DNA from 3 places in the Arthrobacter sp. StoSoilB22 genome. Region 2 is predicted to be linked to each of the others. Evidence: riboswitches for the same ligand, from Rfam matches in the RefSeq annotation. Region 2 holds a riboswitch; each other region holds the start of a gene.
What was found. Region 2 has a riboswitch for cyclic di-AMP ahead of LDN70_RS19495 (hypothetical protein). Riboswitches for the same ligand answer to the same signal wherever they lie in the genome.
Positions count from the first base shown of each region.

Region 1: linked by a shared signal. The riboswitch ahead of LDN70_RS05235 (M23 family metallopeptidase) and the one ahead of LDN70_RS19495 (hypothetical protein) in region 2 are both predicted to bind cyclic di-AMP.
Region 3: linked by a shared signal. The riboswitch ahead of LDN70_RS03900 (aggregation-promoting factor C-terminal-like domain-containing protein) and the one ahead of LDN70_RS19495 (hypothetical protein) in region 2 are both predicted to bind cyclic di-AMP.

Region 1 covers NZ_AP024652.1:1,066,861-1,070,128, forward strand. The annotation lists gene LDN70_RS05230 (iron-dependent transcriptional repressor DtxR) at 187-882, shown strand; cyclic di-AMP (ydaO/yuaA leader) riboswitch at 1,094-1,305, shown strand; gene LDN70_RS05235 (M23 family metallopeptidase) at 1,310-2,146, shown strand; cyclic di-AMP (ydaO/yuaA leader) riboswitch at 2,292-2,453, shown strand; gene LDN70_RS05240 (C40 family peptidase) at 2,458-3,201, shown strand.
Region 2 covers NZ_AP024652.1:4,211,092-4,214,359, forward strand. The annotation lists gene LDN70_RS19490 (ATP-dependent DNA ligase) at 1-997, opposite strand, end outside; cyclic di-AMP (ydaO/yuaA leader) riboswitch at 1,237-1,385, shown strand; gene LDN70_RS19495 (hypothetical protein) at 1,388-2,710, shown strand; gene LDN70_RS19500 (PucR family transcriptional regulator) at 2,876-3,268, opposite strand, start outside.
Region 3 covers NZ_AP024652.1:813,482-816,749, forward strand. The annotation lists gene LDN70_RS03895 (glycosyltransferase) at 1-761, opposite strand, end outside; gene LDN70_RS03900 (aggregation-promoting factor C-terminal-like domain-containing protein) at 973-1,836, opposite strand; cyclic di-AMP (ydaO/yuaA leader) riboswitch at 1,842-1,998, opposite strand; gene LDN70_RS03905 (sensor histidine kinase) at 2,097-3,268, opposite strand, start outside.

The DNA of each region.
Region 1 (3,268 bases), 1.4 Mb from region 2:
ACCGTCATAGTCCGCCACGTGGAATGCGGTCCCACCGAATGCGACCGGAATTATCCAGAGTAATTCCAAATAAGCTAGGCTGGGGGTTGGCGTTCAGGGGGCGGCGGTGCACACCGTCCGCCCTTGCCAGGGACGCGGTACGGTGGAGATTACGCAAGGAACTGCGTTCGAGGAGAGCTGAGCTGGATGACGGATCTGATCGATACCACTGAGATGTATCTTCGGACCATTTTGGAGCTTGAAGAAGAAAACATTGTGGCCCTGCGGGCCCGCATCGCCGAGCGCCTGCGGCACTCCGGCCCCACTGTTTCCCAGACCATTGGACGCATGGAGCGCGATGGCCTGGTGATTGTGTCCAACGACCGCCACCTGGAACTGACGGAAGCGGGCCGGAAGCGCGCCACCGAAGTCATGCGCAAGCACCGCCTCGCGGAGCGCCTGCTGGCCGACGTCATTGGGCTTGATTGGGCCTACGTCCATGATGAAGCGTGCCGCTGGGAGCACGTCATGAGCGAGCGTGTGGAGCGTCGGCTCTACGAGCTCTTGGAACACCCCACGGAGTCTCCCTACGGCAACCCCATCCCCGGACTTGAAGCGCTTGGCGGCCTTGCCAGCCAGCCCTTCCCTCGGCTGGATGTCAACCTGCTCCAGGCAATGGACGGATATGCCGCCGCTACCCGCGTGGTGGTCAGCCGCCTCGCGGAGCCCATCCAGGTTGAGCCGGAGCTCCTGACCCAATTGGACGAAGGCGGAATCCGTCCCGGCGCAAGTGTCTCGCTGGAGCGCGTCGGCGAGTACATCTCCGTCCGTGTTCCGGGCATCGAAGGCGCTTTGGAGCTGCCGCCCGAGGTGGCTGCGCACGTCTTCGTATCCCTCAACTGAGTGTCGCCGGCAGCGCCGTGTCAAACCTCACTTCTGTCACTTTTTAGCGCGCGTGACCTGCGGTTTTCCGAAAAAGATGATAAAGGCCTTCCGCGCTGAGTGCGTTCCTGTTGATAACGAATTTATTACCGAAGGCCTTAATCCCCTATAGTTATTTACTAGCGCTGATACCAAAGCGTTACCTGATCCGGAGCCGAGCTCTGCCAGCGGACCAGGTGTGTCACCCACCACTGGCAGAGGCGGGGGAACCACAAGCGGCTGTCTAAAGAAGCAGCCTTGGGGTGAAGTCCGCAGCAGAAGTGCCCACGTATACAAGTCCCTCTTGGGATACCTGTGTGCCGTGAGCGCCTCGCGCGGACCGGGTCTTTGTACTCTCTGACCCGAATCCGACAGCTAACTTCGCAGGCTTTTGAGAGAGGAACAGAGTTTGACATCGCAGAACGTCAGGGGTCGCCGCCGCGCGTCCGGCCCCGCTGCTGAGCTGCGGCCAGCCACCGTCGTCACGGAGATCCGGCCCCGCGCCACCGAGCGTCAAGTGCGCCGCCGTAAGAGCCCCCTGCGCCAGGTTGCCGACTTCGCCGCTGCCAGCGGCGTCGGGCAGAAGGCCGGTGTTGCGCTTGCCGCCACCGGGCTTGCCCTGACTGTCGGCCTGCCGGCCACCAGCCCGGTCATGGCCACCTCGGAATCGGGCCAGACCGAGTCCGCCCTCGCCGTCGCAGCCCCCGCGGGCAGCCAGCCCGAGGTTTCCGCGGCAGCGTCGGCAAAGATCGACTTCAGCCGAGCCGCAGTCGCCACTGCCGCTGACCCCGATGGGAAGTTGAAGCAACTGCTCAGCGCCCAGTCGGCCGGAAGCATCCAGCGCGCGTCATCCGTTGGCACCATGGCCAGCCCCCTTGACACACTTACCACGGCATCGCCCTTCGGCTACCGTGTCAGCCCCCTCACGGGCGGCGCCGGCGACTTCCACCGGGGCCAGGACTTCGTTGCCCAGTGCGGCACCGCTGTCCACGCAGCAGCAACCGGCAAGGTCACTTTCGCCGGATGGCACGAATATGGCGGAGGCAACCGTGTGGTTATCGACCACGGCAACGGCCTCGAGACCACGTACAACCACCTGTCGTCCTTCACCGTCCAGGTGGGACAAACCGTCAACCGTGGCGATACCGTCGCGCTGAGCGGCACCACGGGCGCTTCAACCGGCTGCCACCTCCACTTCGAGGTTCAGGTCAACGGTGAAGTAGTAGACCCCATGGGCTGGCTCTAACCAATCTGATGGTCGCCTCTCGCATGTGCGGGACATCCCGTGACCTGAATGTGACATTTGCGTTCAACTGTTGTAGCGTACAGAGCGCATCGGCTTTTTAGGGGGCCGGTGCACTTGAGTGGATTGCCTAGCTCTGCCACCTCTCAAGGTCCGTTCGCATAAATCGTCTGGCAGGGGCGGGGGAACCACTTCTGGTCTTCGTGAGAAGGCCTTGGGGTTAAGTCGCAAAACTTCCTTGGAAGCGGCGCGGCCGGATGACTCCCATCCGAATCCGACAGCTCACCTCGCAGGCATTGGGAGAGGCTACCTACGTGTCATCACGCACTACCCCTGCGCGCCATCGCGCCCAAACGGTTCGCACGAACCCGTTGAACACGCTTTCCAAGGCTGTATCCACCAACGCCGGAACCATGAGCCGTCAGGCCATCGTTCTGGCTGCAGCCTCAGGCCTCGTCCTCACCGTCGGATTGCCCGCACAGGCAGCCGACGCCGATGTTTCCAAGACTGAAGCCTCCAGCACCCAGCAGCTGGTTGTAACGGCAGTGGTTACCGCAGAGCCAACAGCCACCGTTTCCTTCGAGAGCCCCACCGTGGCCACCAAGGAAGCCCCCAAAGTAGTCCAGCGCGCAGCGCAGGTTACCGAACGAGCAACGGCCACCACGGACGAAGCCCCTGAAGCCGTGACGGCGAAGTCCTCCGAGGCCAAGGACCCGGCTGCCAGCGCAGCTGCTTCCGGCCTTGCTGCTATCGCCTACACCGGCATCGGCTCCCCCTACGTTTGGGGCGGAACAACACCTAACGGCTGGGACTGCTCCGGCTTCACCCAGTGGGTCTACGCCCAGGCAGGCATCAGCATCCCGCGCGTTAACGCCTGGACGGCTATGACGCCCACCAGCACTCCTTCTCCCGGCGACCTCGTCATGCAGAACGGCGGAGCCCATGTGGGCATCTACGTCGGCAATGGCATGATGATCAGCGCTTTGAACCCCGGCCAGGGAACGCTGCTGCACTCCGTAGCGTCCACCGGCACCTCCTCGTTCTACACCCTCCGCTAGAAACAACCCGGTTCGGGGTGGGCCGGCATGCCCGCAATGCCGGTCCTACCCGCTACCCGTGTGCACC
Region 2 (3,268 bases):
TCCCGGGGGTCCTGTCCGGCCGCCACCTGCGGAACTGCGTGGTGTGCCGGAACCTGTCCCCCTCCATGTAGTCGTACTTCACTTCGATCACGAGCTCGGGGCGCAGGGGCACGAAGGAGAAGTCCTTGCCCCCGCTCCAGCGGCTTTGGGCGCCCGGCATGCGTGAACCCCCGGCAGCCTCGTCCTGCTTGGCCCATTCGCCCCACGGGTGCTGGTCGAGTTCAATCTGATACGGCTCAAGCTCAGCCACCAGGGCCTCGCGCTTGGCCATGGGAAACGATGCCACCACTCCCACGTGATGTAGCCGGCCGGTGTCGTCGTGCAGGCCAAGCAGCATGGAGCCCACTACTTTCGCGGTCTTGTGCCAGCGGAACCCAGCCACCACACAATCGGCCGTGCGCTCGTGTTTGGTCTTGAACATCACCCGCTTGTTCGGGAGGTACGCCCCATCCAGTGGTTTGGACAGCACACCATCCAGGCCCGCGCCCTCCAGTTGTACGAACCACTCCCGCGCCCGTTCCAGATCAGTCACCGCAGGAGTCACATACACAGGCGGCTCGGCCTCGGCGAGCGCACGTTCCAAAATGGCCCGGCGCTCGGAGAACGGCTTGTCCATGAGGTTCTGATCGCCCAGCGCGAGGATGTCGAACGCAATCATGGACGCCGGGGTCTTCTCTGCGAGCATACGGACGCGGCTGTCGGCGGGGTGGATCCGCTGCTGGAGCACCTCGAATTCGAGCCGGCCACCCTCGATCAGGACGATTTCGCCGTCAATCACGCATTTGTCCGGCAGGTTCTTCCTGAGGGCATCCACCAGCTCCGGGAAGTAGCGGGTCATGGGCTTCTCGTTGCGGCTGCCCAGGACGATCTCGTCGCCGTCCTTGAAGACGATGGTCCGGAAGCCGTCCCATTTGGGCTCGTAGTGCCCAACATCGGGGATGGTCGGAACGGATTTGGCGAGCATGGGCGAGACGGGTGGCATCACAGGCAGGTCCATAGACAATGTCTACCCGCCGGTGCGCGCCGAAGCTAGTGTTGGCCAGGGATATCTTGGTCGAGCGGCCCAGCGAGTGCCGCCCAGCACCGGCCCCGAAGCCTAAGCGCCAGAAGCCTACCGCTTAGGCTGAACTACCGCCCGTTACATTAATGTGACTTTACTTTCCGGCTCATGTACCGTCGTAGGGCGACCCATATCTCCGCTGGGCCGCTTCCGGATTGACGCCGAGCTCTGCCGCAATCCGGGATCCGCCAGACCCGCGGCAGAGACGGGGGACCCAGGTTCCCGGGCTTGTTACCCACAAGCCCTTGGGGTGAAGCCGCCTTGCGCGGCCGGACGGCCTCGTCCGAACCCGACAGCTAACCTCGAAGGCGTTGAGAGGCAACCACCATGTCCCCAACCATGGATCAGCCGCGCCGCGCCCAGACTGAAGGCGAGCGCACCAAGCCAACCGGACGCCGTCGGGCCCAACCCAGCGGATTCCTTGACAACGCGCCGGCAGATTCCGCCGCCGTCAGCGGAACGTCAAGCACGACGCCGGAACCCGCCACGGCGGCCATGCCCGCCGCGGTGAAACCCACCACGCGTGCGGAAATCCGCGCAGCCGAGCGCGAGCGTGCTGCCCGGGCCGTACTCGCGCCCGAGGAATCGGCGGCAGCTCCGAAGTCCACCACACCGGGACCTCCTACCGCAGCCATCCCCATCGTTCCGCCGGCCAGCCAGGAACCCGCCACCACGGCTATTCCAGTAGTGCAGCCTGCAACGCCGGAACCCGCAACTGCGGCCATTCCCGTAGTCACTGCCCGCGATGAGTCCGCGCGCACGCCGGAACCCACGGAGTCCCCGCGCAAGGACGCTGAGTCCCCGCGCGGCAAGTCTCCGGCTCAGGTGGCCGCAGCCGCTACAGCCTCAGCATCCTTGGCAAGCCGCCGGGACGTTCGAAAGCCGGCCGCTGCGCCCACCACCAAGTCCGGTTTTGGCGCCACATCCTCGTTCGGCCGTGAGCCGTTCGGCCGCGAACCACAGGCCGCCCTGCGCAAGGCGGCTTCGGTCAAACACATGAGCCAGCGCATGGCCGTGGTGGCGGGGGCCCTTGGCCTCGTGCTGACAGCCGGCGCTTTGGGGCCGGCCCTTGAACTTCCGTTCTTCGGCCAGGAAACCCCGTCGCAGGAAGCCGGCGGGGGCGAAGGCCGCACCTCGGGTTCGGCATCGCCCGGGCCCAAGGCTTCCTACACCACGGCGTCATCACCTTCGGCCTCCACGCCATCCACAGCATCAGGGGCAACGGCTTCCTCCGAGGCCGGCCAGCCCGCGACGATCGCGGAGGCACCCGGGGCGGTGTCGCCGTCGTCGACTCCCACCCCACAGGTTTCGCTCGCGGACCCGGTATGGGTTCCGTCAGCGGGCTCGTCCGCAGTCCCGGCAGTTCCTGGCGCCACCAGCCCGGCACCCACCCAGCCGGCCCCCGCGCCGAGCGATGTGCCGCCCTCGGACACCATCACTACACCGCCTGCGCCGACGCCAACGGGCACTCCCACACCGACCCCGACTCCCACAGGAACTGCGACTCCCACACCGACTCCAACGCCGACGGATACTGCAACGCCGACGTCCAAGCCGAAACCGGGCAAGCCGACCGCTGCCTCAGCACCGCAGCCCAGTGAATCGGCACTTCAGGACATCCTCGATGCCGCACAGAAGGTATTCGGTTGAGCACCCGCCTGCCGCGTACGTCCACCCATGCGGGGTGGCATAGCCGGTACTGCAGCAGCAGCCGGACTGCCACGTTCCGTCGGCGGATGGGGCGCTGGAGCTGCCAGCGTTTGCGGCGCTCGTAAGGCAACACCGCATACTTCGTACTTACAAGGGGAAGCAGGCTCAGATCCGTGGCCGTACTGCCCAACGCCTGGCCTTCAGGGCCGCATGTAACTCGAGCCGGATCGCGCCACTCAACGGATCAGCACCGATGAGCTGGCGGATCCGGCCGAGCCTGTTGTAGATGCTGCTCCTGTGGAGATGAAGTTTGGCGGCGACGTCCTGAACCGAGCCGTCATTGTCATAGAGCAATTCAAGGACGGGCAGGAGTTCGCCGTTTTTGTCGTGGTCCTCGAGTGCCCTGAAATGCACAGATCCCGTGTCATCCCAACCGCCCGGTGCTACCAAACGATCGAACAGCTGGTACACGCCAACAGTTCGGCTGTCCACGAGCTCACCCAAAGGGAGGTCTACTGCGGCCGCTTGGGCAGCAACCTTCGCTTGCCGGTACGCACC
Region 3 (3,268 bases), 1.2 Mb from region 2:
GTCAGCCCCGCCAACCCTTTGAGGTCGGTCAAAAGGGTACGTACGACGTCGACACTTGAGTCGGGATTGTCGCTCCAGTCCACCGGCACCTCATGAATGCGCAGAGCGGAGCGGTCAGCGATGATCAGCAGTTCGGTGTCGAAAAACCATGCTTCATCGCGGGTGTAGGGGAGCAGCTGGCGGGCGACGTCGGCACGAATGGCTTTGAACCCGCACTCAGCATCGGAGAAGCGCGCTCCCGTCAGGACGCGCAACAGAAAATTGTAGGCGCGTGCAATGACGTCACGGTGGTGGCTAAATGTCCCGTGCGAAGCCTTTGCCAGACGCGTGCCGACAGCGAGGTCTGAGTGGCCCGACATCAGCGGGGCCAGAAGAGGAGCCACGGCCGAAAGGTCGAAGGACAGGTCCAGGTCTATATAGGCAAGCAGCGGTGACGCGGAGGACAACCAGATCTTACGGAGGGAGTTTCCGCGGCCCCTTCGATCAAGACGGACCACCATAAGCTCGGGGAATTCCCTCGCCAGGCGTTCGGCGATCCGCAGGGTGCCGTCCGTGCTGGCGTTGTCCACCACAGTGATCCGGAAGGTGTGCGGAAGAGTGTCTGCAAGGTGCCCGTGCAGCCTGCGAAGGTTTTCTTCCAGGCGGACTTCCTCGTTGAACACGGGTATGGCGATGTCCAGGACGGGAGCCAGCGCGGGTGTGCTGGCGGGAGTGCCTTGCACCGTCCGATGCAGTGCTGGCCGGGGAGCTGTGAGCGTCATATATCCAGCATGCGACGGCCGATTATGTGGGCTTTAGGCGGAGGCTGTGACCGCGCTGTGAACCATGGGCAGCGCCTGTGAACCACGGGTGGCGCCTGTGAACCACGGGTGGCGCCTGTAAAACAGCAAAAGCCGCATCCGTTCCCGCCATCCGCTCCAGTGGGTACTGGGGCGGACGGCGGGAACGGGCGCGGCAATGAAGCGGTCTGGCTTAGTACCAGTTGTTGGCCAAGTGGAAGCCCAGAGCGGCGGACGGGGATCCGTAGCGCTCCTTGATGTAGTTCAGGCCCCACTTGATCTGGGTCTGGTAGTTGGTCTGCCAGTCAGCACCAGCGGAGGCCATCTTGCCGGCCGGGAGGGACTGGACAATGCCATACGCGCCGCTGGAAGCGTTGGTGGCAGTTGTCCTCCAGTTGGATTCCTTCTCCCACAGGGTGTTCAGTGCGGTCATCTCAGCTGCGCTCCAGCCGTAGTTGCCCAGGATGCTGGCGGCGTAGGCCTTGGCAGCGGCGGGGTCGTCCACGGCTTTCGGGGCGGCTGCGGCAGCTGCAGCTTCCGCAGCGGCGGCGGCAGCAGCGGCGTCGGCGGCTTGCTTGGCTGCAGCGTCAGCGGCAGCCTTCTCAGCTGCGGCTTGGGCGGCAGCGGCGTCGGCGGCTTGCTTGGCTGCAGCGTCAGCGGCAGCCTTCTCAGCAGCGGCCTGGTCAGCGGCAGCCTTGTCGGCAGCGGCCTTCTCAGCAGCTGCCTTGTCCGCGGCAGCCCGGTCAGCTGCGCCCTTGGCGGCGGCAGCATCCAAGGAAGCGGAGATATCAGCTGACTTGTTGGCGCTGACCTGGGCAGCAGCCTGGGTCCCGGCAACGCGGCTCGCCTCAGGGAGAGTCAACGCGGCGTTTGCGGCGGTTCCGAGCGATGCAACACCCAGTGCGGCTGCTACAACGCCGGCTACGACTGACATGCGGTGGCCGGACTTACCCTGGCGGGCAGCGTTCTTGAGGACGGACTGCGACTTGGTGAGCGGTGCGTTGTGTTCGTCGCGGTGACGCGCAGAAGGGCGCGTCTGATCGTTAAATTCAGACATGTTGTGTGACCTCTCAGCGCCTGCGGAGTTAGCTGTCGGGTTCGGATGAGGTCATCCGGCCGCGCGTCACGCTGCGGCTTCACCCCTAGGGCGGCACATTGCCAGGCCCGGAGACTGTGGGTCCCCCGTCTCTGCCTCAAAGAAGAACGGACTCCGGGAAGTGGCAGAGCTCGGCGCATCCCGGATGTGGGTCCTTGGGGAAACCCACCCTTTCGACGGTACAGGAGGTTTCTTCAGAAGTCACATTTAGGTAACAGAGATCACGATGCCGGTGAGTCGCCTTGCAGGCTTGCCTGACTCTCTCCGGTGCTTACCGTGGGAAGTCGCAGCGCGAACTCGGTGCGCCCGGGCCTGGACGTCACCTCCACGGTGCCACCATGGGCGGCAACAATCGAATCCACAATGGAAAGGCCCAGTCCGGAGGTGCCTTCAGAACCCGATCTCGCGGCATCAGCGCGGGCAAAACGGGAGAAGATCCGGCCTTGGAAATCGACCGGAATGCCCGGGCCGTTGTCCGTCACTGTGACCACTGCGCTGCCATCAGCGGAGAGCATGACGCCTGTTACCACGGTGGTGCCGGGATCGGTGTGTTTGCGCGCGTTGGACAGCAGGTTGGCGAGCACCTGGTGCAATTGCGTTACATCGCCGCGGACTGTGACAGGCTCATCGGGGAGCTGGAGGTGCCAGATGTGATCCGGCGCCATGACCTTCTCATCGCTGACGGTTTCGATCACCAACTGGGTCAGGTCAACGTCCTCGACTTTCACGGGCTGCCCCTCGTCCAAGCGCGCCAGCAGCAGCAGGTCCTCAACCAGCGTGGTCATGCGCTCCGATTGGCTTTGGACCCTTGCCAGCGACTTGCGGCCATCGTCGGTGAAGGTCTCGGTCATCCTCAGCAACTCCGTGTAGCCGCGGATCGCGGTGAGCGGTGTGCGGAGTTCGTGTGAGGCATCAGCGACGAACTGACGCACCTTGGTTTCGCTTTCCTGCCGTGCTTCCAATGCACTGGCGACGTTCTCCAGCATCTGGTTCAGAGCATGGCCAACGCTTCCAACTTCCGTTCCGGGATGAGCGGTCGACGGCGGTACGCGTACCGCAAGTGCCACCTCCCCGGCGTCGAGGGGGAGGCGCGAAACCTTGGTGGCAACCTCGGAGAGCTGCTCAAGCGGCCGCATGGTCCGCCGGATGATTACTGTTCCGGCGAGGCCGATCAGTACCAATCCGCCCAACGAAACCAACACCATGGTCCACACCAGCGAGGCCTCGGCGCTTTGCTTGTCCGCCAAGGGCAGCCCCGTCACGATCACATCACCGTAGGTGTCCACTGCCACCAGCCGGTAGTCACCATTGGACAGGGATCGATCCACCGGCACGTTGTCCTTGGGGAGCGACAACAGGACCTGCTCATCGGCTGCGGAAAGTGAAACGCGGT